DNA from 2 places in the Dorea acetigenes genome. Region 2 is predicted to be linked to the other one. Evidence: a T-box and tRNA genes for the amino acid it is inferred to sense, from the RefSeq annotation. Region 2 holds a T-box; the other holds one or more tRNA genes.

Region 1 (15,549 bases), on a different contig from region 2:
GACAGGAAGAACATGTGTTTGTATAATGTAAAAAAGAACAAATGTTCATGCGACGGAGGTGCCTTATGAGATTACAGGAATCAATGACAGTCTATGAAAAGCTGAATATTTTAACAGATGCAGCGAAGTATGATGTGGCTTGTACTTCCAGCGGTACGGAACGTAAGAGTGACGGAACCGGTATCGGGAGCTGTCAGCAGTCGGGAATCTGTCACAGTTTCTCGGCGGATGGAAGATGCATCTCTTTGCTTAAGATTCTGTTTACGAATGAATGTGTCTATGACTGTAAGTATTGTATTAACCGCCGGAGTAATGATGTGAAAAGGGCATCCTTTACGCCGGATGAGATCTGTAATCTTACCATGGAATTTTATCGCAGAAATTATATAGAGGGGCTTTTTCTTAGCTCAGGGGTTCTGAAGAGCCCGGATTATACGATGGAGCTTTTGTATGCGGCCTTGTACAAATTACGTGTAGAGTATCATTTCCAGGGGTACATTCATGTGAAGGCAATTCCGGGAGCCAGCAGAGAGCTGGTTTACAGGCTGGGGCTTCTGGCAGACAGGATGAGCGTGAACTTAGAGCTTCCTACGGCAGAGGGACTTAAGCTTCTGGCGCCCCACAAGACCCGGAAGACGATTCTGGAACCGATGCGTCTGGTACAGAATAGGATGGAAGAGAATAAGCAAGAGATAGCTCTGTACCGGAATGCACCCAGATTTGTTCCGGCAGGACAGAGTACGCAGATGATTATTGGAGCTACACCAGAGACAGATTATCAGATTATCAATGTGGCGGAGGCGCTCTATCAGAAGTTTGGACTTAAGAGGGTATTTTATTCTGCTTTTATCCATGTGAATGAGGATAAGAATCTTCCGGCAAGGACGGACGAGGGACCGCCGCTTCTCAGAGAGCACAGGCTCTATCAGGCGGACTGGCTGCTCCGTTATTATCATTTTGAGGCGAAGGAGCTTCTTTCGGAAGAGAATCCTAATTTTAATATCTTGCTGGATCCCAAGTGCAATTGGGCGCTTCGGAATCTTGAAGTATTTCCGGTGGAAGTGAACCGTGCCAGTTATGAGATGCTGCTTCGCGTTCCGGGGCTGGGATATAAGTCTGCTATGCGGATTGTGAAGGCAAGACGGCTGGGAACGCTGGATTTTCCGGATCTTAAGAAGATGGGCGTGGTATTGAAGCGCGCCATGTATTTTCTGACCTGTAATGGGAGAATGCTGTATCCTGTAAAGATGGAGGAAGATTATATTACGCGTAATCTTCTGAATACAAAGGAACGGCTGCCGCAAGGCGTGGCGGGAATGACATACAGGCAGTTATCTTTGTTCGATGATGTAAAGTTTGGAGGTGGGCTGCATGAGAAAGATGTATATCTGCACGGATAGTGTTACCGGAATTTTCTCGGCAGTCTATGAGGCATGGAAGTCGGGAAGAGATTCGGATACCTGCGGGATTGTCTTTCGTGGAAAGGTAGAGCAGGAATTGTTTTGCGAGTACTGCGAGATAGAAGAAAGCGAAAGAAAAGCACTGGCTGTGGAGAAGATGATTCTCCGGCATTTGGGAGAGAGAGCCTATTGGGATATCTATCATGCGGCTCTTTCGGAGCGTGAAGAGAAAGGAAATGCTATATTAGGGGCGATGCTGGAAGCAAGAAGGATTCCCGACAGTACGAAGATTATGGATCATCTGAGCCATCCAATGGTGGAGAAGGTATTTGAGATGAGCAGAAGCGTGGACGGAGAGGCACACCAGTTAAAGGGATTTCTACGCTTTCGGGAATTGGAGGGAGGAATCCTGTTTGCAGAGATTACGCCAAAGAACCGGGTTCTTACCTGCCTTGCTCCTCATTTTTCGGACCGGCTGCCTACAGAGAATTGGATGATATATGACAAAAACCACCGGGAGATAGCGCTTCATGAAGCAGGCAAAAGGTGGGTTCTGGCGTCTGATGATACGTTAGATTTTGAGAAGACGAGGAATATATCAGAGGCGGAGCGGCATTTTTCAGAGCTTTGGAAGGGCTTTTGCCGGACGATTTCCATAGAAGAAAGATCGAATCCCAGGTGTCAGAGGCAGCATCTGCCACTTTGGTATAGAGTGAATATGACAGAATTTGATGCATCCTGACGGAGGGAGGAAGATGGAGAAGCAGCTGATTAGGATTTCCGTCCGCAATTTGGTAGAATTTATATTGCGGAGCGGAGATATAGACAACCGGGTAGCGACGATGGATAAAGATGCCATGCAGCTTGGAGCGAAACTGCACCGTAAGATTCAGAGGCAGATGGGGGCGGACTACCATGCGGAAGTGACATTGAAGCGGGTGATTCCTTTTGAAGAGTTCGATATACAGGTGGAAGGCCGGGCAGACGGCGTGATCGATGGTGAGGACGGTGTCTGGATTGACGAGATTAAAGGGGTTTTTAAGGAGCTTGACAGCCTGAAGGAGCCGATAGCCGTTCATTTGGCTCAGGCGAAGTGTTACGCTTGCATTTACGCTGAGAAGCAGGGGCTTGCACAGATTGGAGTGCAGATGACGTACTGTAATATGGAGACAGAAGAAGTGCGCCGTTTCCGGGAAGAGTACCAGACTCACGAGCTGGAAGAATGGTTTTTGGAATTGGTGGCGAGATATGAGAAGTGGGCGCATTTTCAGGCGGAATGGAAGAAGATTCGGGATGTTTCTATAAAAAAGATTGTGTTTCCCTATGAATACAGAGAAGGTCAGAAGAAACTGGCGGCTTCTGTGTATCGTACAATTATGCGAAGAAAAAAGCTCTTTATCCAGGCACCGACCGGTGTGGGGAAGACGATGGCTGCCGTCTTTCCTTCCGTGAAAGCAGTTGGAGAAGGATTGGGAGAGAAACTCTTTTATCTTACGGCTAAGACAATAACCAGGACGGTGGCAGAGCAGGCGTTTGGGATTCTTGCCGAGAGAGGGTTAGAGTATAAAGTCATTACGTTGACGGCGAAGGAGAAAATCTGTTTTTGTGAAAAGACAGATTGTAACCCGGACTATTGCCCCTATGCAAAAGGACATTTTGACAGAGTGAATGATGCGGTGTTTGAATTGATTACAACACAGAAGAAAATCAGCCGTCCTGTGCTGGAGGCACAGGCTGAGAAGTGGAAAGTCTGCCCTTTTGAATTGGGACTTGATACGGCGCAATGGGTGGATGCTGTTATCTGTGATTATAATTATGTATTCGATCCGAATGCCCATTTGAAGCGCTTTTTTGGAGAAGGTGTGAAAGGGGAGTATTTGTTTTTAATTGATGAGGCTCATAATCTGGTGGAGCGCGGGCGCAAGATGTATAGCGCAAGCCTGTATAAAGAGGATGTCCTGCATGTGAGAAGGCTGGTGAAGCACATGGATGGCAGGCTTGCGGGAAGATTGGACGAGTGTAATAAGCAGCTTCTGGAGCTTAAGCGGGAGTGCGATGGGATTCAGGTGCTAAACAGCGCGACACATATTTATCTGAAGCTTTTGCAGGTTATAGCAGAGCTGGAACGCTTCCTGGAAGAGTACAAGGATGAGGCGGTAAGAGAGGAAGTGCTGAATCTGTACTTTACGGTAAGGAATTTTGTGAGTGTATACGAACATTTGGATGAGAATTATCTTATTTATTGTGAGTTGGAAAAAGACGGAAGATTTCAGATCCGTCTGTTTTGCGTAAATCCGGCTGTGAACCTGAAAGAGTACCTGGAAAAAGGAAACAGTACGATATTCTTTTCTGCCACCTTGCTGCCGATTCATTATTATAAACAACTTCTCAGTACCGAGAAAGATGATTATGCCGTATATGCGGAGTCGGTATTTCCACCGGATAACAGGCTCCTGGTATTGGGGACAGATGTCAGCACCAAATATACACTGCGGGGAGAAAAGATGTATCGGCGCTATGCAGAATACTTGCTTACGGCGGCCTTGGCGAAGAAGGGAAATTATATGGCATTTTTTCCTTCTTACAGATTCATGGAAGAGGTCTATACCGTGTTTGCAGAGATGGTAGAAGACAGGGGAGCGTGTGTGGATTGCCTGATACAGGCTCCTTATATGTCAGAGGAAGCAAGAGAAATCTTTCTGGAGAGCTTTGAAGAAGCGAGGGAAGGGAGCCTGATGGGGTTTTGCGTAATGGGCGGTATTTTTTCAGAAGGAATTGACTTGTCAGAGGATAAGCTGATTGGTGCGGCAATTGTGGGAACCGGTCTTCCCCAGGTATGCAGGGAGAGGGAACTTTTGAAGGATTATTTTGACGCAAGGGGCGTAAGAGGATTTGATTATGCTTATGTATATCCGGGAATGAACAAGGTGCAGCAGTCTGCGGGACGGGTAATCCGGACTGAGGAAGACAGAGGGATTATCCTGCTTTTAGATGAAAGATTCAGAGAACCCGGGTATCAGGAGACCTTTCCGCGGGAGTGGAAGGACATCCGACAATGTACGATTTCCAGTGTGGGAGCGATGCTCCGGGAATTTTGGGAAGGCAATCTTTAGGTATTATTTATAAAAAAGAGTGATTATCACAAACTCCTGTGTTAAAATAATAATCGGATAAATATTAGCAGAGGTGAATGTTGTAGGATGAAGAAGTTTGAAAAGGTAATGGCGGCGGCAGCAATGATTTTTCTGATTATTGCACTTTTGCTTACCAGTTTCCAGGTGGCAATTTATGGAGATTCTGAATATAGATTCTATGAGAGAGAATATGAAAAATATGGAGTGACGGAAGCGTTAGGGATGGAGATGTCTGACGTGATGGATGTTACGGACAAGATGATGGCATATCTGATTGGCCAGAGGGAAGAATTGTCTGTGATAACAACGGTGGAAGGAAAAGAACAGGATTTTTTTAATGAACAGGACAGGCTGCATATGGCAGATGTGAAGAATCTGTTCCTTGGCGGTCTGAAATTGCGGTGGATACTGCTTGGTGGTTCTGTACTTCTTTTTCTGATTCTTGCATTTCGGAAAGTGAATTTAGGAGAGGCGCTTCCAAGAGCCTATTTCCAGGCGCTGGGCATTTGCGGGGGTCTGACGGTAGTGATGGGAGTTTTATTTGCATCAGATTTTAATAAGTATTTTACGATTTTCCATGAAATCTTTTTTACAAATGATTTATGGCTGTTTGACCCGGAGACGGATTATATGATCCGAATGTTGCCGGAAGGCTTCTTTTATGATATGGTTATGCGGATAGGAGCATGTTTTGTGGGAGGGCTTATCCTACTGGCTGCCGTCTTTTTCCTATGGGGGAAAAAGACAAAAAATAGGCATAACGCATAAAAGAATTGCAAGATATTGCTTTCACTAATGGCACGGGCGTGCTATTATGAGATAAAGATTAAAAAAATAAGTGGAGGAAGTTTTATGAACGGTGTAAAACGAGTATATGTTGAGAAAAAACCGGAGTTTGCAGTACAGGCGAAGGATCTGAGGCATGAAATCAGAGGATATCTGGGAATTAAGACACTGGATAATGTCCGTATTTTGATTCGTTATGATGTGGAGAATCTTTCTGATGATACTTTTGAGAAAGCATGTAATGGAATTTTCAGTGAGCCTCCTGTTGATGTATTATATAAAGAGGAGTTCCCGATAGAGGAAGGAAACAGGGTGTTTTCTGTAGAATTTCTTCCGGGACAGTTTGACCAGCGTGCTGATTCGGCTGTACAGTGTGTGCAGTTTATTAAAGAGGACGAAAAGCCGGTAATCAAGACAGCTACAACCTACGTTGTGGAAGGAGAGATTACGGATGAAGAATTTGAGGCGATTAAGAATCATTGCATTAATCCGGTAGATTCCCGTGAGACAGGAATGGAGAAACCGGAGACTTTGGTAACGGTATTTGACGAGCCTGCGGATGTTATGATTTTCGATGGATTTAAGGATATGGCTGAAGATGTGCTGAAGGAACTGTATGATTCCCTTGGCCTTGCTATGACATTTAAAGACTTCCTTCATATTCAGAAGTATTTTAAGGAAGAGGAAGACAGAGATCCGTCTATGACAGAGATCCGGGTATTGGATACTTACTGGTCAGATCATTGTCGCCACACCACTTTTTCAACGGAGCTTAAGGAAGTGACGTTTGGTGAGGGAGATTATAGAGCTGTGATTGAAGGAACCTATCAGCAGTATCTGGCAGATCACAGTGAGATTTTTAAAGGCAGGGAGGATAAGTTCGTCTGCCTGATGGATCTGGCTTTGATGGCAATGAGAAAGTTAAAAAAGGAAGGAAAGCTTGATGACCAGGAAGAGTCTGATGAAATCAATGCCTGCAGTATTGTCGTACCGGTAACGGTGGATGGCGTGGAAGAAGAGTGGCTTGTGAACTTTAAAAATGAGACGCATAACCACCCGACGGAGATTGAACCTTTCGGCGGCGCTGCTACCTGTCTTGGAGGCGCAATCCGTGATCCGCTGTCAGGACGTACTTATGTATACCAGGCAATGCGTGTGACCGGCGCTGCAGACCCGACCGTGTCAGTAAAAGATACGATGAAGGGAAAGCTTCCGCAGAAGAAGCTTGTCCGGGAAGCTGCCCATGGCTACAGCTCCTATGGAAATCAGATCGGGCTTGCAACCGGGGCTGTAAAGGAAATTTATCATCCCAATTATGTTGCGAAACGTATGGAGATTGGTGCGGTTATGGGTGCTGCCCCGAGAAGAGCGGTTATCCGTGAGACGTCTGATCCGGGGGATATTATTATTCTCCTTGGCGGACGTACCGGGCGTGACGGCTGCGGCGGCGCTACAGGTTCTTCTAAGGTGCATACAGAAGAATCCATTGAGACCTGCGGAGCAGAGGTTCAGAAGGGAAATCCGCCTACAGAGCGTAAGATACAACGGCTTTTCCGCAGAGAAGAAGTAAGCCGTTTGATTAAGAAATGTAATGACTTCGGCGCAGGCGGCGTGTCCGTTGCAATCGGTGAGCTGGCAGCCGGGCTGAAAGTTGATCTGGATAAGGTGCCGAAGAAGTATGCAGGTCTTGACGGAACAGAGATTGCCATTTCTGAGTCTCAGGAGCGTATGGCAGTTGTTGTTGACCCCAAAGATGTGGAAGAGTTTATGGGATATGCCAAGGAAGAGAATCTGGAGGCGGTAGAGGTTGCGGTTGTAACAGAAAGTCCAAGGCTGGTTCTTTCCTGGAGGGGCAAAGAAATCGTGAATCTGTCCCGTGCATTTCTGGATACCAATGGCGCCCATCAGGAAACTGCCGTTGCGGTAGATATTCCGAATAAGGCTGACAGTATTCTGACGGATAAAGTGGAAGTAGATGACGTAAAAGAGAAATGGCTGGATACGCTGCGTGATCTGAATGTGTGCTCGCAGAAAGGACTTGTTGAGATGTTCGATGGTTCCATCGGAGCAGGTTCTGTATTCATGCCGCATGGCGGAAAGTACCAGATGACAGAGACGCAGGCGATGGTTGCGAAGCTTCCGGTGCTTACAGGGGATTGCGATACGGTGACGATGATGAGTTACGGATTCGATCCGTATTTGTCAAGCTGGAGTCCATACCATGGAGCTGTGTATGCAGTGACAGAATCTGTGGCAAAGATTGTAGCTGCCGGCGGCGATTATAAGAAGATTCGCTTTACCTTCCAGGAATATTTCCGGCGCATGACAGAAGACCCGCACAGATGGAGCCATCCGGTTACTGCACTTTTGGGAGCTTACAGTGCACAGCTTGGATTTGGTCTGCCGTCTATTGGCGGTAAGGACAGTATGTCGGGAACTTTTGAAGATATTGACGTTCCGCCTACCTTGGTATCCTTTGCCGTTGATGTGGCGAAAGAAAAAGATATTATTACACCGGAGCTTAAAAAAGCAGGGAATAAACTGGTATGGCTTAGAATTGATACAGATGAGAATGATTTGCCGGATTACGGGAAGGTTATGGAGCAGTACGGCAAGTTTTCAGATGATATTCACAGCGGCAGGATCGTATCAGCATATGTACCGGATCGCCACGGCGTGATTGCTGCTGTAAGCAAGATGGCATTTGGAAATGGCATGGGTGTAAAGATTGAACATAATATGGATCCGAGAGAGTTGTTTGCTCCGGCGTTTGGTGATTTGATTGCGGAAGTCCCGGCGGATAAGGTGGGCGAGCTTCGTATCACCTATACGGTAATCGGAGAAGTGACCGATAATGGTGTATTTGCATATGGTAATACAGTGATTGCTCTTGATGAAGCGGTGGATGCATGGAAAGAAACTCTTGAGAAGGTGTTTAAGACGAATTCCGGTGCCCAGGACGGACCGACAGCGTTTTTTGTTGCGGGAAAAGAGACAGAAGAGGGCGGATTGGAAGAAGATGGATGCTTCCATGCAAAGAAGGTTCATATCTGCAGCCATAAGATTGCACAGCCGACCGTCTTTATTCCGGTATTCCCGGGAACAAACTGCGAATATGACAGTAAGAAGGCATTTGAGCGCGCCGGTGCGAAGGTAATTACGAAAGTGTTTAAGAATATGGACGCAGCAGATATTGTTGATTCTGTCGGTGTATTTGAGAAGGCTATTAACGAGTCTCAGATTATTATGTTCCCGGGCGGATTCAGTGCTGGCGATGAGCCGGACGGTTCTGCTAAGTTCTTTGCAACTGCTTTCCAGAATGCAAAGATTAAGGAGGCGGTACAGAAGCTTTTGAATGAACGCGACGGACTGGCACTGGGTATCTGTAATGGATTCCAGGCGCTTGTGAAGCTTGGGCTGGTGCCGAATGGAGCAATCACGGGACAGACAGCAGATTCGCCGACATTGACGTACAATACCATCGGACGCCATATTTCCAAGATGGTATATACAAAGGTTGTTACAAATAAATCTCCATGGCTCCAGATGGCAGAGCTTGGCGGCGTATATACGAATCCGGCGTCTCATGGAGAAGGGCGGTTTGTTGCGAGCAATGAGTGGATTGGCAGATTGTTTGCAAATGGACAGGTTGCTACCCAATATTGTGATCCGGAAGGAAACATCAGTATGGATGAAGAGTGGAATGTCAACGGATCCTATTATGCAATCGAAGGTATTACAAGCCCGGATGGCCGTGTACTTGGTAAGATGGCGCATTCTGAGAGAAGAGGGCGTTCTGTGGCAATTAACATTTATGGCGAACAGGATATGAAAATATTTGAGTCAGGCGTTGCATATTTTAAATAAAAAAAGTCAAGAAAATAGAACAAAATAGATATGAATGCAGGAAAACGAAAAAAAGTTGCAAAAAATTAAAAAAATGTCTTGTGTTTTATGCCATATTACTTTAATATGGTAAAGGACAAAGGCGTCAAAACAGAGTGGGCTCCAGAGTCTGCTCTGTTTTTAATTTTTTGTATCAAGGAGGAAAAAACTATGTCATATGTTGATGAGGTCATTCAGAGGGTTGTTGAAAAGAATCCGGCAGAACCGGAATTCCATCAGGCAGTAAAGGAAGTACTGGAATCACTGCGGGTAGTTGTAGAAGCAAATGAAGAAAAATTCAGAAAAGAAGCATTGCTTGAGAGACTGGTTGAGCCGGAAAGACAGATTAAGTTCCGTGTACCGTGGGTAGATGATAAAGGACAGGTACAGGTAAATACCGGTTACCGTGTACAGTTTAACAGTGCAATCGGACCATACAAGGGAGGATTACGTCTTCACCCATCTGTAAACCTTGGTATTATTAAATTCCTCGGTTTTGAACAGATTTTCAAGAATTCCTTAACAGGTCTGCCAATCGGCGGCGGCAAGGGTGGTTCTGACTTTGACCCGAAGGGTAAATCTGACAGAGAGGTTATGGCATTCTGCCAGAGCTTTATGACAGAGTTGTGCAAATATATTGGTGCGGATACTGATGTACCGGCTGGTGATATTGGAACAGGTGCAAGAGAGATCGGCTATATGTTCGGACAGTATAAGAGAATCCGCGGAGTCTATGAAGGCGTGCTGACCGGAAAGGGATTAAGCTATGGCGGATCTCTGGCAAGAACAGAGGCTACCGGTTACGGTCTTCTTTATCTGACACAGGAAATGCTGAAGCTGAATGGAATTGATATTGCAGGTAAGACTGTAGCAGTATCCGGTTCTGGTAATGTTGCGATTTATGCGACACAGAAAGCACAGCAGATGGGAGCTAAGGTTGTGACGGTCAGCGATTCTAACGGCTGGGTATATGATCCGGAAGGAATTGATGTTGCAGCGTTAAAGGAAATCAAAGAAGTAAAACGTGCAAGACTGACAGAGTATAAGAATTATCGCCCGAATTCAGAATATCATGAAGGAAGAGGAGTTTGGTCTGTAAAAGTTGACATTGCTCTTCCATGTGCTACACAGAATGAACTGTTATTAGATGATGCAAAGGCGCTGGTTGCTAACGGATGTATTGCTGTTGCAGAAGGAGCTAACATGCCTACCACCATGGAAGCTACCGAATACCTGCAGCAGAACGGTGTATTATTTGCACCTGGCAAAGCTGCGAATGCAGGCGGTGTTGCTACATCTGCTTTGGAAATGTCCCAGAATAGCGAACGTCTCAGCTGGACATTCGAGGAAGTGGATGGCAAGCTGAAGGATATCATGGTAAATATCTGCCACAATATGACAGACGCTGCTAAGAGATATGGCGCAGAAGGCAATTATGTTGTAGGCGCAAATATCGCAGGATTTGAGAAGGTAGTAGATGCAATGACTGCACAGGGAATTGTATAAGCGTGAAAAAAAGTGGTGAAAAAAAGCAAAAAAACTATTGACATTTGTTCAGGTTGGTAGTATGATAGACGAGTGGGTTGCGGAAAAGCAACCCACAAGACTGGGATCTTAGCTCAGCTGGGAGAGCATCTGCCTTACAAGCAGAGGGTCACAGGTTCGAGCCCTGTAGGTCCCATTTTGTAACAGATTTGCTGTTACAATGGTTTCAAATTACAGAATGTGATGGAAAACCGAATATGGCGGGATAGCTCAGTTGGCTAGAGCACACGGTTCATACCCGTGGTGTCGCTGGTTCAAATCCAGTTCCCGCTACTTGAGAATGAGAGACAGATAACTGTCTCTCATTTTTAGTATAACGAAAAATCTAACGATTCCGTTATTTGCATTTAAAATCAATCGGGCTGTCAATCAATGTTGCTGCCTGAAATTCGTGTTTGTGATTATCTTCTTTCTCGGTACAGTCTTTGATGAAATGCACATGCTTGCCGCCGCCTACATCAATTGCACCGGAGGTTTTTCCGCAAAATTCGTGGAAGTGTTCATCTGTGAAGTCGGTGCGGAACTTTACTTCGTGAAAATGGTCGTTTTTCCCCGGTATATAGATAGCTTCACCGGTTACGGTACAGAATCTGTGATTGTGGCAGTCATTACATTCTTCAAAAATCCCGGTGCTGCCTGTTAATTCGTGGACATGTTTTTGTTTATTACAATTATTTTGATTATTATACATGAAATATTTCCTTTTTTCTTTTAGCATATGCTGTGGAGGGCAAGACGTGCGGTGAAAAAGGATTGGGTGTTGCGTTTGTTTTTTGTATATCTTATACTAAATAAATAATAATAAAAGAAAACCAGGCGGAAAAGGAGGACAGGTGATGCGTGTTGGCATGGGATATGATGTTCATAGATTGACTGAAGACAGAGATTTGATTTTGGGTGGGGTGAAAATTCCTTATGAGAAAGGACTTCTGGGACATTCCGATGCGGATGTGCTGCTGCATGCAATTATGGATGCACTGCTGGGGGCGGCGGCGCTTGGCGATATCGGGAAGCATTTTCCGGATACGGATCCACAGTATAAAGGGATTTCCAGTATGAAGCTTTTGGAACATGTAGGAAGATTGATTGACAATGAGTTATATGTGATTGGAAATATAGATGCGACGATTATTGCCCAGCGCCCGAAAATGGCGCCGTATATTGAGAAAATGCGGGAAAATGTGGCAACGGCGCTTCATATCGAAAAGAATCAGATAAATATTAAGGCGACGACAGAGGAAGGGCTTGGATTTACCGGGACAGGAGAAGGGATTTCGGCTCAGGCGGTGGTATGCCTTGAGACGATTGCAAATTACAGTTATGCAGTCGGAGTGGATGAGCAGAGCAAGTGCGCAGGCTGCTGCGGCTGCCCGCATACAGATGGGGAGGCAGAGTAATATGCATATCAGAAAGTTGGCGGAAATGGAACACGGGAAAACTCGCTCTCTGTATGAAGAGGTATTTTCAGAAGACAGTTCGTCTTTCATTGATTATTATTATTCTGAAAAGACGAAGGATAACACGATATTTGTTGTGGAGGAGGACGGAGGTATCCAGGCAATGCTTCATCTCAATCCCTATACATTGATGGTAAATGGAAGAAAGGAACCATCCCACTACATTGTGGCAGTTGCAACCAGAGAAAAGTACCGGAAGAGAGGATATATGGCAGGGCTTCTGAAAGAATCCTTGCGTTCTATGTATAAAGAAGGTGAACCTTTTACGTTCTTGATGCCTGCAAGCGAAAGCATTTATACACCTTATGGATTTCGGACGGTGTATGAACAGGAGCACAGGTATTTGACAAAAACAGAATGCAGCGGCGATGGAATAAGGCTTGCGGAGGAAAAAGATTGTGAGGCTCTTGCAGCATTTGCAGAACATGCATTGGCGGGGCGCGCGAAGGTCTATGCAGAGCGGACGCCCGCATATTATAGAAGGCTTTTGAAAGAATACAGAAGTGACGGCGGAAACTTGGCAATTATAGAAGAAGATGGAAAGATATGTGATCTGCGTCCGATAGTAACAGAAGCGGAAAATGAAAAGCCTAAAATTATGGTTCGGATTGTGTATTTAAAACGGTTGCTGCAGATTCTTGAGCTGCGTTGCCTGATGGCGGCATGTTTCCACGTGACAGACCCGCTTATAGAGGAAAATAACAAATGTTTCTTGCTGACAGGCACAGAATTTTCCGGAGTCATGCTGATGGAGGGAAAACCCGAAAACAGCGAAGGCGTATTGACGGTAGAGGCATTGGGCAGCCTGATATTCGGAAGTAAGACAGTGGAAGAAATTGCCGCAGAAGAGGGAGTATCCATGACAGAAAGGTTAAAGGGGGAACTTGAGAAAATTGTGCCGCTTTCACCTATTTATCTGAATGAAATTGTGTAAAGGGGTTGGAACATCGAATAAAAAATCGTAGAGTAAGCAGCTCTACGATTTTTTTTGCAAGAACAATTAGTTTAAGTTTAAAACAAAATGCTTGTCAATAAATGCTCAAAAAAAAGCAATTATTTACTACAAATTAGTCAATTTATGATATATTTCTATCATTTCTTAGAAAAAGCAGCGTTTATTTATGTCTCCTCCTTTTTTCGTTTTTGCTATTTACATTTACGGTAACAGCTGATACAATGTATCTAACTTGCAACAAAATATGTAATCTATTCTCGTTGCATTCTTTATTTTCTATTTGGTCTTAGGCGTTTCGCCGCATTGTCCAAATATAGTTACTTAATTTCTTAAATATTTACAAATGAAAGAAAGGACTGACTCTATGCCTGATACTAATTATCAACTACTGCTACATGATGAAATTAACTGGGACGAAGTAAGCGGACCTATTGGCATTCCTCTGACGAATGATTATCTGTTCCGTGCGCTGCTCCAAAGGAACAACCAGGTTCTGAAATCACTGCTTTGCTCCCTTCTGCATCTGAATATTTCCGATGTCCATTCGGTCACTATCACCAATCCCATCGAATTAGGTAAAACGATTACCGACAAGGAATTTATTTTGGATATTCGGATTGAACTGAACCGGAATACTGTCATCAACCTTGAGATGCAGGTCGCCAACGAAGGAAACTGGCCTGAGCGTTCGCTTTGCTACCTCTGCCGTGCCTTTGATAACCTAAACAGCGGGGATGATTATACTGCCGTCAAACCCGCAATCCATATCGGCATCCTGGATTTTACACTTTTTGAGGATTCTCCCGAATTCTACGCTACTTATCGGATAATGAACGAAAAAACCAGACGTATTTATAGTGACAAACTGCGTCTTTCTGTGCTAGACTTAAGTTGTATCAATCTGGCAACGGAAGAGGACATGCAGTATGGAATCGATCACTGGGCAAGCCTCTTCAAAGCTACCACATGGGAGGAATTAAAAATGCTTGCAAAATCGGATAAATATTTACAGGACGCTGTTGACTCCGTTTATGTCCTGACACAGGACGAAAAGATCCGCCAGCAGTGTGAGGCAAGGGAAGACTACCGACGCCGCACAGCTGGCCGGGAGAGAATGCTGAAAGAAGCGTTGGAGGAAAAAGAGAAATTAGCTGCCGAGAAGCAGCAATTAACTTCTGAAAAACAGCAATTATCGGAAGAAAATCAACGTCTCGTTCAATTGCTTCTTGAAAATGGAATTAAAACAAATTAACAATCTTAAAGGAAGGGAAGATGAAATATTTCAAATTCATTTTCCCTTCTTTTTTCTGTCTCTTTTATTCCAATATTATTACATTTTTTGCTGAACCACCAAATGTTTCGTAGAGCTGCTTACTCTACGAGTATTATTGCGTAAATATGAAAAGGAGGGTAGCGAAGAGAAAATGATATTTATGTAGCAAAGCAAAACAATATTGTAGAAAAGGAGATTATTATGAGGAAGTGGAAAAAAGGCTGCGCAGGGCTTCTGACAGCAGCAATGGCGATCGGCATGGTTGCTCCGGGTGCGGTAAAGACAGTGGACGCGGCGAATACGGTAGTCGATGAATTGATACCGAAGTGGCAATATGATTTCGAAGGTAATCTTGAGGAAACTGATAGTGAAATAGAGGCAACAGCGAAGCAGGATCATCTGAGTTCTGATTATACGGGAGAGATCCAATATGTTACTGGAAGAGATGGCGCAGGGCAGGCTGTATATCTGGATGGAAGCTATGGACTGGATTTGAATTTGCCATCCGAAGGAAGAACTGCCGATTATACGATTTCTTTTTGGGCTAACCCACAGGCAGATATGGGATGGGCAGATTCATTGATTAACTGGGGAGTACGAGCTACTGGAAATAATGACAACTGGATTTCTCTTGCAGGCAATGGTATATGGAGCGCTATCAACAATCAGAATAATAATATGGTTGGCTATACCAGAGTAAATAATGAATGGCAGCAGTATATCATATCTGTTCAGGGAAATACAGCTTCTATTTACAGAAATGGAATGCTTGATTGTACACAGACGGTAAGTGAAACCGCTTTTACAAATTTGGATAGTACAATGTGTCTGGGTATCAATGCTTGGGATACTAATGCCAATTGTCAATTTGATGAAGTAAAGATTTACGATGTAGCGGTAGATGCAACGCAGGCTGAGCTTTTATATAAGGGTGGCAGTGCGATTACAACAGAGACACAGTATATAAGAATTGGAAAAACAATTGAACTGGATACGGTTAATGTGGCGGCACTTTCTGACTGTACAGTGAACTGGGTATCTGATAATTCTGATATCGCAACGGTTGAAGATGGCATAGTGACAGGTAAGAGCAAAGGAACTGCGACGATTACCG
Region 2 (15,549 bases):
TTTATGTAGCAAAAGAAAGGGTGAAGGAATCAGTTATGGAGAATCTTGCATTTAGCTTAAATGCTGCAGTACCAGTATTTTTGATGATGGTGCTGGGGCTTTTTTTTCGGAAAATAGGATGGATTGATGAGGATTTTGCGGCAAAGATGAATAAGTTTGTATTCATGGTTCCGCTCCCGACGCTGGTATTCAAAGATCTGGCAACGGTGGATTTCAGGGAAGTGTGGGACGTGAAATTCGTGCTATACTGTTTTGGCATCACCTTACTCAGTATTGCATTGGCAGCGCTGCTATCCTGTCTGTGGAAAGACCGTTCTATCCGGGGAGAATTTATTCAGGCGTCCTATCGGAGCAGTGCGGCGCTTCTGGGAATTGCATTTATCCAGAATATCTATGGGACTGCAGGGATGGCGCCCCTTATGATTATTGGGAGCGTTCCCCTTTATAATATCATGGCAGTGCTGGTGTTGTCATTATTCCGGCCGGATCAAGGCGGGCTGGACAGAAAGGTTATCAAGAGGACTTTGAAAGGGATTGTGACGAATCCGATTATCCTGGGTATTGGGGCAGGTCTTTTGTGGTCGGCGCTGCGGATTCCTATGCCGGTTATTGTGGAAAAGACGGTAAGCAGTGTAGCGGCAATGGCTACTCCTATGGGATTGATGGCCATGGGAGCTTCCTTTGACATCAAGAAAGCATTTGCCACCGGGAAGCCAGCTTTGGCGGCTGCGTTTATCAAGCTGGTGGGATTTTGTATCCTGTTTCTCCCGATCGCAGTTGGGATGGGATTCCGGCAGGAGAAGCTGGTTGCTATTTTAGTAATGCTTGGATCGGCGACCACAGTTAGCAGCTTTGTGATGGCGAAGAATATGGGGCATAAGGGAACCCTCACCTCCAGTGTGGTAATGCTGACTACGCTGTGCAGTGCATTTACGCTGACAGGGTGGCTTTGGATTTTGAAAAGCCTTAGTCTTATATAGAGCTTATCTATATTAAAATAGAGATAATCGATTAGACGGAGCTTACACAGAATGTTAGAATGAAAAAGGAATTAGATGAAAAATGGGAGGTCATAATGGAACAAAAGAAAAAAAAGAATCTAATTGGGAAAATTATTGTTGTTGTATGCATTCTTGCGGCGGTTGCGGCATACTTCTTTATCCCCTCTGTAAACAGTCTGATGAAAAGAATTACGAAGATGTTTGCCAGCGGTGATTTTACAGTGGTGAAGGATTTTGTCGCTTCCTATGGCGGTTATGCGGCGGCGGTATCCTTTGCATTGATGATTCTGCAGTCTATCGCGGCGCCGCTTCCGGCATTCTTGATTACCTTTGCGAATGCGAATCTGTTCGGCTGGTGGCAGGGAGCCATCCTGTCCTGGTCCAGCGCTATGGCAGGGGCGGTGGTCTGCTTCTATATCGCAAGAATTCTGGGCAGAGATGTAGTCGAGAAGCTTACCAGTAAGGCCGGGCTGAAGCAGATTGACGAGTTTTTTGAAAAACATGGAAGACTCAGTATCCTGATTGCCAGGCTGCTTCCTTTTATATCCTTCGATATTGTAAGTTATGCGGCTGGCCTTACGTCTATGTCTTTTGGAAGCTTTTTCATTGCAACAGGAATCGGCCAGCTTCCGGCGACTATCGTATACTCCTATGTAGGTGGTATGCTGACTGGAGGGGCAAAACTGTTTGTGACAGGATTGTTGATTTTATTTGCATTGTCAGCTTTAATCGTACTGCTCAGACAGCTTTATATGGAGAAACAGAAGAAGAAAAATGAAGACTAAATATGGAAAGATTATTGCCTTTGCGGTAATTGTGATTCTACTGTTTGCGGCAAACCATATTTTCGGATGGTCAGAGTATCTCGGAGATACGAAAAATCTGAGTTTTCTGCAGGATATGGTAGAAGAGAATATCTGGATGGCAGGATTGATTTATGTGGTGATTACCATAGTAGGGTGCGTGGTACTTGCGCTTCCGGGGATAACCTTTGCCGTATTTGCAGGATTGATTTTCGGACCGGTGCTGGGGACGGTGCTGTGCTCCCTTGCCACGACCATAGGAGCGGCACTTGCTTTTCTTGTGGGAAGGTTTTTCCTGAAAGACAGTGTGAAACCGATGGTGGAGAAAAATAAATATTTGAAGAAGCTTCTGTTTGATGAGACAGGGAAAAATGAGATTATCGTGCTGATGATTACCAGGCTGGTGCCTCTTTTCCCTTACAATCTCCAGAACTTTGCCTATGGGATTACAGACATTCATTTCTGGCCATATACGGTGTATTCCCTGATTTTTATGCTCCCGGGAACCGCTCTTTTTACGGTGGGTACAGCGGGGCTTACTTCAGATGGGAATAAGTGGATCTATCTGGCGGTTGTTGTTGTTTTGGCGGTATTTGTGTTTGGTACAGGATACTGGCTGAAGAAAAAATACATTAAGGGAGAGTAATTGTGGCTGAAGAGAAAAAACAGTGCATCCATTGTGGGGCGTGTACCGGGAATTGTGATTTTCTGCGCAAATATCAGATGGATATTGGCAATGAAGAGAAAGTGAAGGAACTTGCCTACCATTGTTTCTTATGTGGAAAATGTGGGTCTGTGTGTCCGGCAGGGATTGATGGAAGAGAAGTGTTCCTGCAGGCAAGACGCAGCCTTACGGCAGAAAACGGCGGTAAAGTGGCGGCGGACGGATATGATATGCTGGTGAAAGAGAAACAGAATTACATTTTTCGGAATTATAAAAATGTTACAGCAGGAACCGTGCTTTTTCCGGGATGTAATTTTCCCTCTTTTTATCCGAAGACGACGAAGATGCTGGCAGCACTTTTAAAAAAGAAAGGAATTGGTACCGTCTATGACTGTTGTGGGAAGCCGATTGCAGAGTTGGGACTTGCCGTGCAGGAAGAGCGGATTATCCGGCAGATCGATGAGCGGCTTAAGAAAGCCGGAGTGGAAGAGGTGATTATGCTCTGCCCCAACTGCTATTATTTTCTGAAAGGCAAACTGAGTGTGCGGGTAACCGGAATTTATGAAGCACTTGAACGGCTTGGGATTGGCAGGAGAATAGAGGAAGATAGGATGTATCTTTTTACGCCGTGTCCGGACAAAGAAAGCAGGCTTTGGCAGCAGCAGATGAGAAGCTTCCTGCCGGAGAATGTGCGGGTGATTGATGAAATCCAGTGCTGTGGCCTGGGAGGCTGTGCGCGGGGGAAAGAACCGGAGATTTCTGCGGGATTTACCGAAAAGTTAAGAGAGAAAAATTATAAGAATATTTATACTTATTGTGGTTCTTGCGCGGGGAAATTCGCAAGAGACGGTATGAAGAATGTTCATCATATGCTGGTGGATATTCTTGAGACAGGCGAACTGCCGGACACAGCTAAGTCTATGATAAACCGGACGATGAGCAAGTTTTGGTAAGAATGTGGGCAGAAGCCTGAATAGATAGAAAAGAAAGAGGAGAAAGAAGATGAAAAAGAGAGTAGTATCCGTGTTGTTAGCGGCAACTATGGTGTTGTCACTTACTGCATGCGGAAGCCGAAATGACGAGTCTTCTTCTGAAAAAAAGGAAGCAAAAGAAGAGGTAAATATTGAGGATATGAGCTTTGATGAGCTGAAAGAAGAAGCCAAAGGAAGTACGGTAACCTTCTATGGCTGGGGCGGCGACGAGAAGCTGAATGCGTGGCTGGACGATGTGTTTGCACCGGCTATGAAGGAAAAATATGATATTACCATGGAGCGCGTGCCTATGGATATCGAGCAGGTTTTAAGTCAGCTTTCCGGCGAGATTGAGGCCGGGACGGAAGACGGAAGTATCGACATGATCTGGATTAACGGAGAAAATTTCCAGTCTGCAAAAGAGAACAATATGCTGTATGGACCGTTTGTGGACAAGCTTCCGAATTTTGAAGAATACATTGACACAGAGTCAGAGGATGTTACCATGGATTTTGCTTATCCGATAGAAGGATATGAGGCACCTTATGGAAAAGCACAGGTGGTTATGATGGTAGATACGGCTGTGACACCGGAGATGCCGGCGAATGCAGAGGAATTCATGGAATTTGTGAAAAAATATCCGGGCAAAGTAACCTATCCGGCACTTCCGGATTTTACAGGGAGCGTATTTGTAAGAAATATTATCAGTGAAATCTGCGGATGGGAGCAGTTTATGGATATGGAGCCGGATAAAGAGACGGTAAAGGCTGCCATTGAACCGGCGCTTGCATATCTGAGAGAGTTGAATCCATATCTTTGGAATGAAGGCAAGACATTTCCGGATTCTTCTGTGACACAGGATAATATGTTTGCAGATGGTGAACTGGTATTTAACGTAACTTATGGTGCATATGATGTCCCGGTTGCCATTGAAGATGGAAAATATACAGAGACTACCCAGTCTTTCCAATTTGACAAAGGTACCATCGGCAACACGAATTTCATGGCGATTGCAGCAAATTCAGGAAATAAAGCGGGAGCCATGGTTGCCATCAATGAAATGATGTCTCCGGAAATCCAGGCGGACAGATTCGCAACGATGAAGACGCTTCCGGTTGTTGATTATGACAAATTAAATGACGAACAGAAGGCGGCATTTGATGAAGTAGAGCTTGGCAAAGGGGCAATCCCGCAGGATGAACTGTTATCTAAACGTATTCCTGAGATGCCGGCAGAACTGGTGCCGATTATTGAAGAAATCTGGCAGGAAGAGGTTGTAGGAAAATAATGCGAAAGAAATGGACGCCTTATGCGCTGCTGGTTCCGCAGCTTGTCCTGAGCGTTATATTTTTGATTGGACTTATTACTGGAATCACTCAGAGTTTAGGGGTGGTTCCAGCTTTTGGATTAACGGAACCGACGCTTACATATTACAAAGAAGTGCTGACAAGGCCGGACATGCTGCAGTCAGTGTTGTACAGTCTCCATATTGCATTTGCCTCGGCTTTTTTTGCGACGGTTATCGGCGTGATTCTTTGTGCGGTGATTGTGATGCAGGGGAAGACGAAGGGAGGCTTTATGAGAATCGTACAACTGCCGATTGTTGTCCCCCATGTAGTTGTGGCTCTTTTTATTGTGAATATTTTTTCTCAAAATGGTCTGCTTGCAAGGATGGCTTTTGCGCTGGGAATTATCGGAGACCAGCAGGATTCTCCTGTGATTGTTTATAATGCAAATGGAATGGGGGTTATTCTGGCGTATTTGTGGAAGGAGATTCCCTTCATTATTTATTTTGTGATTGCGTTGATGGCAAATATCAATGGCAATCTGGGAGAAGCAGCAGTGAATCTTGGCGCAGGCAGGATACAGTCCTTCTGCAGGGTGACGCTTCCGCTTTGTGCCCATACGATTCTAAGTGGCTTCCTGATTATTTTTGTATTTGCGCTGGGAGCTTATGAGCTGCCGGTCTTGTTAGGGGCAACGGCGCCGAAAGCATTGCCGGTTCTTGCGTATATCCAGTATACGCATCCGGATTTACGAAACAGGCCGTATGCAATGGCGTTAAATGGGATTATTATTGTGATTTCTCTGATAAGTGCGGCTGTTTATTTTGTATTGATGAAAAAGAATATAAAGAATTTGGCGAATAAGAGATAAACTATGAAATCGAAAACAAGTATAAGTTCTAAGATTATATTGACTATATTTATGCTGGTAATCATTCTGCCGGTACTTACTCTTCTCGTGTGGACATTTACAGAGCGGTGGGCATGGCCGGATTTGTGGCCGCAGGTATTTTCCATGCGTGCAGTGGATGAAATCCTGAGGAGAAAGGAAGAGCTTATAAAGCTTTTTGCATCCAGTATCCTGATTTCCCTTGTGGTTGCTGTCTTGTCTATTGTGATAGGAACCATGACAGCAAGGGCGTTGGTGCTTTATGATTTTCCGGGAAAGGATGGGGCGTATTTCCTGAGTATTCTTCCCTTTATGGTTCCCGGGACGGTTTTTGCCATGGGTGTGCAGGTGACTTTCATTAAATTGGGACTGAATAACAATGTTTTGGGAGTTATTATCGCTCACCTGGTCTGCTCCCTTCCCTATGCAGTAAGGCTTTTGATGGATGGCACGATGGCGGTGGGAAATGGATTGGAAGAGCAGGCACGTGTTCTGGGAGCGACACCATGGAAAGCATTTTACAAAGTGACGCTTCCCATGCTGGCTCCGGTCATGTTGTCGTCTTTTAGTATGGCATATATTGTGTCCTTCAGTCAGTACTTTCTGACGCTTTTGATTGGCGGCGGGCAGGTAAAGACATTTACGATTGTAATGGTGCCGCTGCTGCAGGGAGGAAACCGCAATATTGCCAGCGTTTACAGTACAGTTTTTCTGGGCGTTACTCTGATTATTTTTGGCGTGTTCGAGTGGGCGGCGGGGCGTCTTGGCAAGAATTACGGCAGCGAGTATTATACGTAGATAAAGGAGCAGACAGATGGGACTTACAGTGGACAGACTAAGTGTAAAACTGCAGAAGGAAGAAGTTCTCCATCAGGTGAGCCTGGACATCCGGGATGGAGAATTTATCTCTTTGCTTGGTGCTTCCGGGTGCGGAAAGACGACGCTGTTAAAGAGTATTGCAGGACTGCTTGAAATAGAATCCGGAGAAATCCGTATGGGCGGGCGAGACATCAGCCGTGTGGCGCCGGAGCGCAGAGGGACGGTGATTGTATTCCAGGATCTCCGTCTGTTCCCGCATATGACGGTGGAGAAAAATATTGCATTTGCTATGGAGGTTAAGAAGATTCCGAAAGCGGAGCGCAAAGAGACAGTGAGAAGGCTGCTGAACGAGGTACAGCTTCCGGGCTACGAGAATCGTCGGATAAAAGAGATGTCGGGGGGACAGATGCAGAGGGTGGCGCTTGCCAGAGCGCTGGCGGCGAACCCGAGGATTCTGCTTTTGGATGAGCCTTTTTCCGGGCTGGATGAGAGATTGAGGCTGGAGATGGGGGCATTGGTGAAGAAGCTCCACAATGAAAGGAAACTTACGACCATCCTGGTGACTCACGACAAGCGGGAAGCTCTTCAGATGTCTGACCGCATTGTACTGATGGATCAGGGGCATATCCTTCAATATGCGTCGCCGGAGGATATTTTTTATCATCCCGCGTCCAGGAAGGTTGCAGATTATTTTGGGAAAGCAAATTATATCAGCGGCCGCGTGGAGGAACACTGTTTTTCCTGTGAATTCTTTGAGATGGCGGCAGAAAAGGAAGACGGAGAGTATGAGGTAATGCTCCGGCCTTTCGATATTCTGCCGGAGCCGGAAGGAAGCGGCTGCCTGGTGGAAGAGATTGTCTTTATGGGAGAAACGGTGCAGCTGATGTTAAAGACGCAGAAGGGCCGGATCTTCTGCCAGATGGTGAGCACAGAATTCAGAAGAATGCATATCTGTGAAGGGGATGAGATTGGAATCCGGATCAACGAAGCAGAGGCTGCGGGGAGACAGAATCTGTTTAAGAAGGAGACAGCAAATGAAGCATATTGTATATGATTGTGATAATACCTTTGGGGTGCCGCGATGTGACGTGGATGACGGACTGGCGCTTCTGTATCTGCTGGGCTGTGAAGAAGCATGGGTACACGGAATTACAGCCGCTTACGGGAACAATAAAATAGATGTGGTCTATGAGACTATCCGAAAGATGCTGCGGGAGATTGGGAGAGAAGACCTGACTCTGAAAAAAGGCGGAGCAGGAGCGGGAGATTATGAGAGTGAGGCGGCAGATTACCTGGTGGAGATGGCAGACAAATATCTGGGCGAACTGTCTATACTTGCCACAGGTTCCCTTACGAATCTGGGCGGAGCATATAAGAAGGATTCGCATTTTTTTGAAAAGGTAAAAGAGATTGTGCTGATGGGCGGCATTACAGAGACGCTGACATTTGAAAAGAAGACTATGAAAGAGCTTAATTTTTCCTGTGATCCGGAGGCTTCCTTCGCGGTGCTGCGGTATGGGAAAAATGTGTCGGTTGCCAGTGCCAACAACTGCATGAAAGTATTATTTACGAAAGAAGATTATAGACGGGAGCTTTATAGGACGGATAAGCAAATTGCAGTATATATCCGGGAAAATACAGACTATTGGTTTGGGTTTAATGAAGAGGATTACGGAATACAGGGGTTTTATAACTGGGATGTGACGGCAGCGGCATATCTGATGCATCCGGAGCTTTTTGAGGATAGAAAGAAAAGGTATGCGTTTTCTGTAAAAGATTTGGAGATAGGTTTTTTACGGGAGGATGATAAAGGAGAGACCGTGTGCAACCTTCCGGTTATCCGTGACGGCGAGAAGTTTAAGCGGAATATTTACGATACATGGATGCGGGTGGAGATGCCGGAGAGGAGGGAGAAGTTTTGCGGAAAGCATTGATTGTTTTCAGCCGGGTTCCGGTACCGGGAGCGACGAAGACCAGACTTCAGAAAAACTTTACCGGAGAAGAGTGCGCCGAACTTCACCGGGCAATTCTGATGGATCTTAAGCCCCTTACAGACGGTGAAGACTGGGACAGCTTCGTGTATTATACCCCTGCCGGAGGCGAAGCGGTGATGCGGAAACTGCTGCCGGGGGCGGCAGGGTATGAACCACAGCCGGAGAAGGAATTCGGTGCCAGAATGAGCGGCTGTATCGGACAAATATTAGAAAAGGGTTATGATGCCTGCGTGCTGGTTGGGACAGATATACCGGCGTTGGATACGAAGATTATCGGGCAGGCATTTGCAGTGATGGAAGAGAAGGATATGGTGATTGGCGCTACGGAGGATGCAGGATATTATTTGATTGGAATGAAAAAACTCCGGGATGAAGTATTCCGGGATCAGGCGTATGGTACGGGAAGCGTGTTCGCAGATACGCTGGAGAAGATCAAAGGCTGCGGCTGTACTTATGGAGTGCTTCCTGTGCTGCGGGATATCGACGAACCGGAAGATGTGTCTGCCTATCTGGAAATGTATGAGGCAGGCAGATTGGACAAGAAAATGCATACATGGGAATGTATTTTAAGGCTGAACGAAAAGTATCAGCTTCATAACGATTAGGAGGAGGAAAGAAAGATGAAGGACATGAAAAGAGTAAGAAGAGCAGGAGCGGCGCTGTTTCTGGCGCTGGCTATGGCGGCAGGAACCGTGGGATGCGGATCCAATGAGACGGCATCGGAGACGGACGCGGCGGATGATGGAGAAAGATTTCAAGGGGAATACATTATCACTGCCGATGAAGCAAAGGAGCTGGTAGGAGACGATAACGTGGTATTCGTAGATGCCAGAGGAAGCAAGCAGGCGATCCTCGGTACGATTGACGGGGCGATTGCTACCACATGGCAGGAGCTTTGTACCTGCGAAGAAGGGAAGGCCGGAGATGAGAACTGGGGCAAAATCCCGGAGGCAGACGATCTGGCAGAACGTCTTGGTGAGCTGGGACTTTCAAAAGAGAAAGAAATTGTTTTTGTGGGAGAAACGAAAGATGGTTGGGGAGATGACGCAAGGCTTCTCTGGGAGCTGGCTGCGGCAGGCTATGAGAATGTGAAGATGATTGACGGCGGTTATGCGGCTGCAAAAGCGGCTGGTGTGAAAACGCAGCATCTTGCGTCTAAACCGGAAAAGACAGAAGTGGAAATCGATGAGATTGATAATACCCATGTAATGACGACGGAAGAACTGCAGGCAAATTACGATGATTATACGATCGTGGATGTCAGAACAGACGAAGAGTACGACGGCGCTGTTCTTTACGACGAGGCACAGGGTGGCCATATGCCGGGAGCCATCCATGTAAGGTACACCGATATGTTCAAGGATGACGGCACTCTTAAGCCGAACGATGAGATCGTGGAGATGTTTGAAGCGGCAGGAGTGGAAAAGGATGATAAGGTTGTGGCATACTGTACAGGCGGAATCCGTTCTGCGTATGTACAGCTTGTTCTTGAGATGTGCGGATATGAGAACACCTGGAATTATGATCAGTCATACTGGCGCTGGTGTGTCGTAGGTGAGGTAGAGTAAATACATGGTTTCAATCATTATTCCCATATTGAATGAAGAAAAAGGAATCAGGCGGATTCAGGAGAATTTAAAAACCCTGGAAGGTGAATTTGAAGTGATTTTCAGCGATGGTGGAAGTACGGATCGGACTCTGGAGAGAATTGATCCGGACTTCCGTGTAGTCCATAGCCCCAGGGGAAGGGGAATTCAGATGAATACCGGAGCAAAAGAGGCGCAGGGGGACGTGCTGTTCTTTGTGCATAGTGATGTGCTTCTGAAAAAGGACGTCCTGCTTCAGATTCCTGATAAAATCAAGAGGGGAGAAGCGGCGGGCTGTCTTAAGATTGTCTTTGATTCGTCCCATATCCTGATGCGGATCTGTGGGTTTATGTCTAATCTGCGGGTAAAGCTGCGCAGGATTGTTTTTGCTGACCAAGGTATCCTTATACAGAAGAAATTATTTGAAAAAATGGGTGGGATGCCGCAGATGCCTCTGATGGAGGATTATGAATTTTCCCTGCGGATGAAAAAGAAGAAAATCCCCATCATAAGGATCGACAGCAGTATTCTGGTGTCTTCCCGGAGGTTCCAGAAATATGGTATGCTCTGGACTATGTGGCAGATGCAGAAATTCCAGCTGCGTTACCGGCTGGGAGGAGATGTGGAGAAGATTGCAAAAGAATATGAGAATATAAGATAGGCGGGAGAAGAACAATGGTTAGTGTATTGATGAGCACTTACAACAGAAAAGATTTGCTTCCTGAAGCGATAGAAAGTGTGTTGAATCAATCCTATACAGATTTTGAGTTTATCATTATAGACGACGGCTCGACGGATGGTTCTGAGAAAGTAATCCGTTCCTACAAGGATGAAAGAATCCGGTATATCCGTATGCCGGATAATTATTATTACTGTTATTCTGCAAATTATGGGATACAAAAGTGTTCTGGAAAATATGTTGCGATTATTAACAGTGACGATCAATGGAAGAAGGACAAGTTGGAAAAACAGGTTGCATTTATGGAATCCCATGCGGAATATGGAGCCTGTTTTACGGAAGTAAGGCTAATTGACGACGGCGGGAATCCGGCAGAGGAAGCTTTCTGTATCAGGCTGGATTCTCAGGAAGCGTATCTGCGGTACTTTTTCAGGCACAAGAATATGTTGTGCCATCCATCGGCATTGCTCCGCAGGACAATCCTTGATAAGGTAGGAGGCTTTAACCTGATGTATGGCCAGCTCGCGGATTTTGACCTGTGGATACGGATTGTGACAGAAACACCTATCTATGTGCTGCCGGAGAAGCTGACTCTTTTCAGATGGCATGAAGACGGGCAGGGACAGGTGAGCAGCGTTACCAGAGAGCATGTGGCGCAGAATTATAATGAGCAGCTTTTTGTCAGAAGAGATCTGGTTGAGCGGCTATCGGACGAACAGTTTTTGCGGACATTCCGGGAAGATTTCCGGAACCCTCTGTCCGCATCCCATGAAGAGCTGGAATTTGAAAAGGCATTTCTGATGATTGATTATTCCGGGGAAGCGGCGAGTATGAAGCTGATGGGGATGCAGAAGCTGGATCTGCTGCTCAGAAAGCCCGGTGCGGCTGATTTGCTGCGGGAGCATTTCCAGATGAAATTGCAGGATGTTTACCGGATGAACCAGGAGTGGATGTATTTGGCGCCGGATGTGCTGAGCAAGCTGGGTGAGCTTAAGATTGTGAATGCGGATCTGGAAAATCACCGGAAAGTGCTGGCCCAGGAGAGGGGGCGGCTGACAGAAGCCCAAAGTCTGGCTGAAAGACTGGAGCAGGAGAAAGAAATTTTATATCAGAAAAGAGAGAAACTTTTGCAGGAAAAGGAACTGCTGGTTCAGATAAATGCACAGCAGGAAAAGAAGCTTCAACGGGCAAATGAGAAGATAGCGGATCTGGAGGCGCGTGCAGCGAAGGCAGAGGCGGAAATCAGAGTCTATGCGGATTCTACAAGCTGGAGAATTACAGCACCTTTCCGGAAGATTATGGAGAAGGTAAAAAGAAATGGATAGGATTGAAGGATTAAGAGAATATATAAAGATGCCGGAATACCGGGAAGCGCTGGGGATTCCGGCGGGCGCAGGAGAGTTGTATCAGCCGCTTGCACAGGGAGAATATAATATTAATTATTGGTTTGTGCATCCGGTGACGGCAAAGAAGCTGGTGCTCCGGGTGAATACAGGAAGCCAGATGCACCTTGACCGTCAAATTGAATATGAACATAATGCCCTGAAAATCCTGGAGCCATCCGGGAGGACACCGAAGCCCCTTTATGTGGATGGCAGCAGGAAACACCTGAATTATGGCGTTATGGTGATGGAATATCTGGAAGGCCATGCCCTTGATTACCGAAAGGATCTGACATTGGCGGCACATTGCCTTGCGGACATCCACAGTACGCCGGTTCCGGATACGTACATTGGGTCGGGTGAAAGAATTTCGGGGACAAAAGAGAGCGGTCTTTTGCAGCCGGAGAATCCGCTGCAGGCGATTCTTGACGAGTGCAGGGAGATGGTTCAGACTTATTATCAGTCGGATCTGGGAGAAATTCAGAAAAAGAAACAGATAGAAAGACTGCTTCTCGCAGGGCAGAAAAGGGTGGATGCAGTGGGAGATTATACGGGATACCGCTGCTGTATCAATACGGAGTTAAACTCCGGCAATTTTCTCATTAATGGAGCGGGGAAGCCGAATTATCTGGTGGACTGGGAGAAGCCGCTGTACGGCGATCCGGTTCAGGATCTGGGGCATTTTCTGGCACCTACCACTACATTCTGGAAGACAGATGTCATCTTAAGCGAAGAAGAAATGTCAGATTTCGTTATGCAGTATAAAAAGGCGGCGGACGGCAGGTTTGATGTGGCGGGAATCGAAGAACGTCTGCGTCTGTTCGTGCCAATTACCTGTCTGCGTGGAATAACCTGGTGTGCCATGGCGTGGGTACAGTACCAGGAACCGGGGAGATTAATCCGAAATGAAGAAACCTTCCGGAAAATGGAAGATTATTTAAGCCGGGAATTTCTGGATATGATAGAAACAAGGTACTATTAATTTCTTTTGAATAGTGCCTTAAGACTTTCTGAAAATTCTCGAAACTCCTTGACAAATCAGGAGTCGATGGCTATCATATTCAATGTGCAAAGGCGTTGAAGAAGAGGAGTACGCATAGATTCGTCCTGAAAGAGAGAACTGCTCGAGGGCTGAAAGGCGGTTTCGGGAAAGAGGTGCGGAAGGTAGCTTTGGAGCCGGATGGCTGAACCTGAACAGACGGATCGTAGACAGAATCCCGGAGGCAAGGTCATCCCGTAGTCGTTCACGTTACAGAACAAGATGAGATATGTAGAAGATTTTCTTTCTATATATAAATAAAGGTGGTACCGCGATATAGTCGCCCTTTAGTTTTTAAAGGGCGATTTTTTTAAAATGTGAAGAAAATATACAGATAGAGGAGAGAGTTATGAGCCAGAATATGGAAACCACTTACAATCCGAAAGCGATTGAACCGAAGCTTTATGAAAAATGGTGTAAGAATAAGTATTTTCATGCGGAAGTAGACAGAGACAGGAAGCCATTTACTATTGTGATGCCGCCGCCGAATATTACCGGTAAGCTCCATATGGGGCATGCGCTGGACAATACATTGCAGGATATTCTAATCCGTTACAAAAGGATGCAGGGATACAATGCCCTTTGGGTTCCGGGGACTGACCATGCGGCAATTTCTACAGAGGTCAAGGTTACGAACCAGTTAAAAGAAGAAGGGATTGACAAGAAAGAGATCGGCAGGGAGAAATTCCTTGAGAGAACCTGGCAGTGGAAGGAAGAGTACGGCGGAACCATTAAATCTCAGCTTAAGAAGCTGGGAATATCCTGTGACTGGGACAGAGAGCGTTTCACCATGGACGAGGGATGCTCAAAAGCAGTAGAAGAAGTATTCATTAAATTGTACGAAGAAGGATATATTTACAAGGGTTCCAGAATCATCAACTGGTGTCCGGTATGTAAGACGTCTCTCTCTGACGCGGAAGTTGAACATGAAGAACAGGACGGATATTTCTGGCATATTAAGTACCCGATTGTTGGGACGGATGATTATCTGGAGATCGCGACGACCCGTCCGGAAACCATGCTTGGAGATACGGCAATCGCCGTACACCCGGATGACGAGAGATATAAAGCGATTGTAGGAAAGACCTGTAAGCTGCCGCTGACAGACAGGGAGATTCCGATTGTCGCAGATTACTATGTAGACAAGGAATTTGGAACCGGAGCGGTTAAGATTACACCGGCGCACGATCCCAATGACTTTGAGGTAGGAAAGCGGCATAATCTTCCTGAAATCAATATTATGAATGATGATGCGACGATTAACGCACAGTATGGCGGTAAATATGCGGGAATGGACCGCTATGAGGCAAGAGAGGCCATGGTGAAAGATCTAAAGGAGCAGGGATATCTGGTAAAGGTAGTTCCCCATTCCCACAATGTGGGTACACATGACCGCTGCCACACGACAGTTGAACCGCTGGTTAAGCAGCAGTGGTTTGTGAAGATGGAAGAGCTTGCGAAGCCTGCAATCAATGCCATTAAGACGGGAGAGCTGAAATTTGTCCCGGAGCGTTTTGACAAGATTTATCTTCATTGGTTAGAGAATATCCGCGACTGGTGTATTTCCAGGCAGATCTGGTGGGGACACAGGATTCCGGCGTACTATTGTGATGCGTGCGGCGAGGTAGTTGTGGCAAGACAGATGCCGGAGGTATGTCCGAAGTGCGGCTGTAAACATTTTACACAGGATGAGGATACTCTGGATACATGGTTCAGTTCAGCACTGTGGCCGTTCTCTACACTGGGATGGCCGGAGAAGACGGAAGATTTGGATTATTTCTATCCGACGGATGTGCTGGTAACCGGATATGATATTATTTTCTTCTGGGTAATCCGTATGGTATTCTCCGGATATGCCCATACAGGAAAATCACCGTTCCATACCGTATTTATCCATGGACTGGTGAGAGATTCTCAGGGACGCAAGATGAGCAAGTCTCTTGGAAATGGAATCGATCCGCTGGAGATTATTGACAAATACGGCGCAGACGCCCTGCGTATGACGCTGGTAACAGGAAACGCGCCGGGAAATGACATGCGGTTTTATAATGAACGAGTTGAGGCAAGCCGGAATTTTGCTAATAAGGTATGGAATGCTTCCCGCTTCATTATGATGAATATAGAAGGCAGGGAAATCACAGAGCCGAAGGATGTAAACGCTCGTCCGGGGGATTGCTGGATCATGTCCAGATGCAACAATCTGGTGAAAGACGTAACGGAGAACATGGACAAGTTTGAACTTGGAATTGCGCTTCAGAAGGTATATGACTTTATTTGGGATGAATTCTGTGACTGGTATATTGAGCTGGCGAAGTACCGTATCTATCACGCTGAGGAAGACGCAGAGGCGGCGAATGATGCTATGTGGACGTTGCGGGAAGTTCTGAAAAAGGCGCTGAAGCTTTTGCATCCTTTCATGCCGTTTGTGTCCGAGGA

The links. The T-box of region 2 lies ahead of OCV99_RS00275 (valine--tRNA ligase). A T-box ahead of a tRNA ligase gene usually reads a tRNA of that ligase, here a tRNA-Val.
Region 1: it has a tRNA-Val gene. The T-box ahead of OCV99_RS00275 (valine--tRNA ligase) is inferred to sense a tRNA for this amino acid. The anticodon was not compared.

The regions. Positions count from the first base shown of each region.
Region 1 covers NZ_JAOQJU010000007.1:79,416-94,964, reverse strand. Annotated here, with positions in the region: gene OCV99_RS08160 (putative DNA modification/repair radical SAM protein) at 66-1,400, shown strand; gene OCV99_RS08155 (TIGR03915 family putative DNA repair protein) at 1,372-2,142, shown strand; gene OCV99_RS08150 (ATP-dependent DNA helicase) at 2,156-4,513, shown strand; gene OCV99_RS08145 (TIGR01906 family membrane protein) at 4,601-5,302, shown strand; gene OCV99_RS08140 (phosphoribosylformylglycinamidine synthase) at 5,387-9,187, shown strand; gene gdhA (NADP-specific glutamate dehydrogenase) at 9,377-10,711, shown strand; tRNA gene OCV99_RS08130 (tRNA-Val) at 10,814-10,886, shown strand; tRNA gene OCV99_RS08125 (tRNA-Met) at 10,950-11,023, shown strand; gene OCV99_RS08120 (YmaF family protein) at 11,088-11,441, opposite strand; gene ispF (2-C-methyl-D-erythritol 2,4-cyclodiphosphate synthase) at 11,587-12,147, shown strand; gene OCV99_RS08110 (GNAT family N-acetyltransferase) at 12,149-13,141, shown strand; gene OCV99_RS08105 (Rpn family recombination-promoting nuclease/putative transposase) at 13,527-14,414, shown strand; gene OCV99_RS08100 (LamG-like jellyroll fold domain-containing protein) at 14,637-15,549, shown strand, end outside.
Region 2 covers NZ_JAOQJU010000001.1:36,273-51,821, forward strand. Annotated here, with positions in the region: gene OCV99_RS00200 (DUF1848 domain-containing protein) at 1-9, shown strand, start outside; gene OCV99_RS00205 (AEC family transporter) at 36-980, shown strand; gene OCV99_RS00210 (TVP38/TMEM64 family protein) at 1,076-1,786, shown strand; gene OCV99_RS00215 (TVP38/TMEM64 family protein) at 1,776-2,450, shown strand; gene OCV99_RS00220 ((Fe-S)-binding protein) at 2,453-3,421, shown strand; gene OCV99_RS00225 (ABC transporter substrate-binding protein) at 3,471-4,727, shown strand; gene OCV99_RS00230 (ABC transporter permease) at 4,727-5,596, shown strand; gene OCV99_RS00235 (ABC transporter permease) at 5,600-6,412, shown strand; gene OCV99_RS00240 (ABC transporter ATP-binding protein) at 6,429-7,487, shown strand; gene OCV99_RS00245 (nucleoside hydrolase) at 7,468-8,367, shown strand; gene OCV99_RS00250 (TIGR04282 family arsenosugar biosynthesis glycosyltransferase) at 8,352-9,032, shown strand; gene OCV99_RS00255 (sulfurtransferase) at 9,048-9,995, shown strand; gene OCV99_RS00260 (TIGR04283 family arsenosugar biosynthesis glycosyltransferase) at 10,000-10,674, shown strand; gene OCV99_RS00265 (glycosyltransferase) at 10,689-12,017, shown strand; gene OCV99_RS00270 (aminoglycoside phosphotransferase family protein) at 12,010-13,056, shown strand; T-box leader at 13,143-13,404, shown strand; gene OCV99_RS00275 (valine--tRNA ligase) at 13,463-15,549, shown strand, end outside.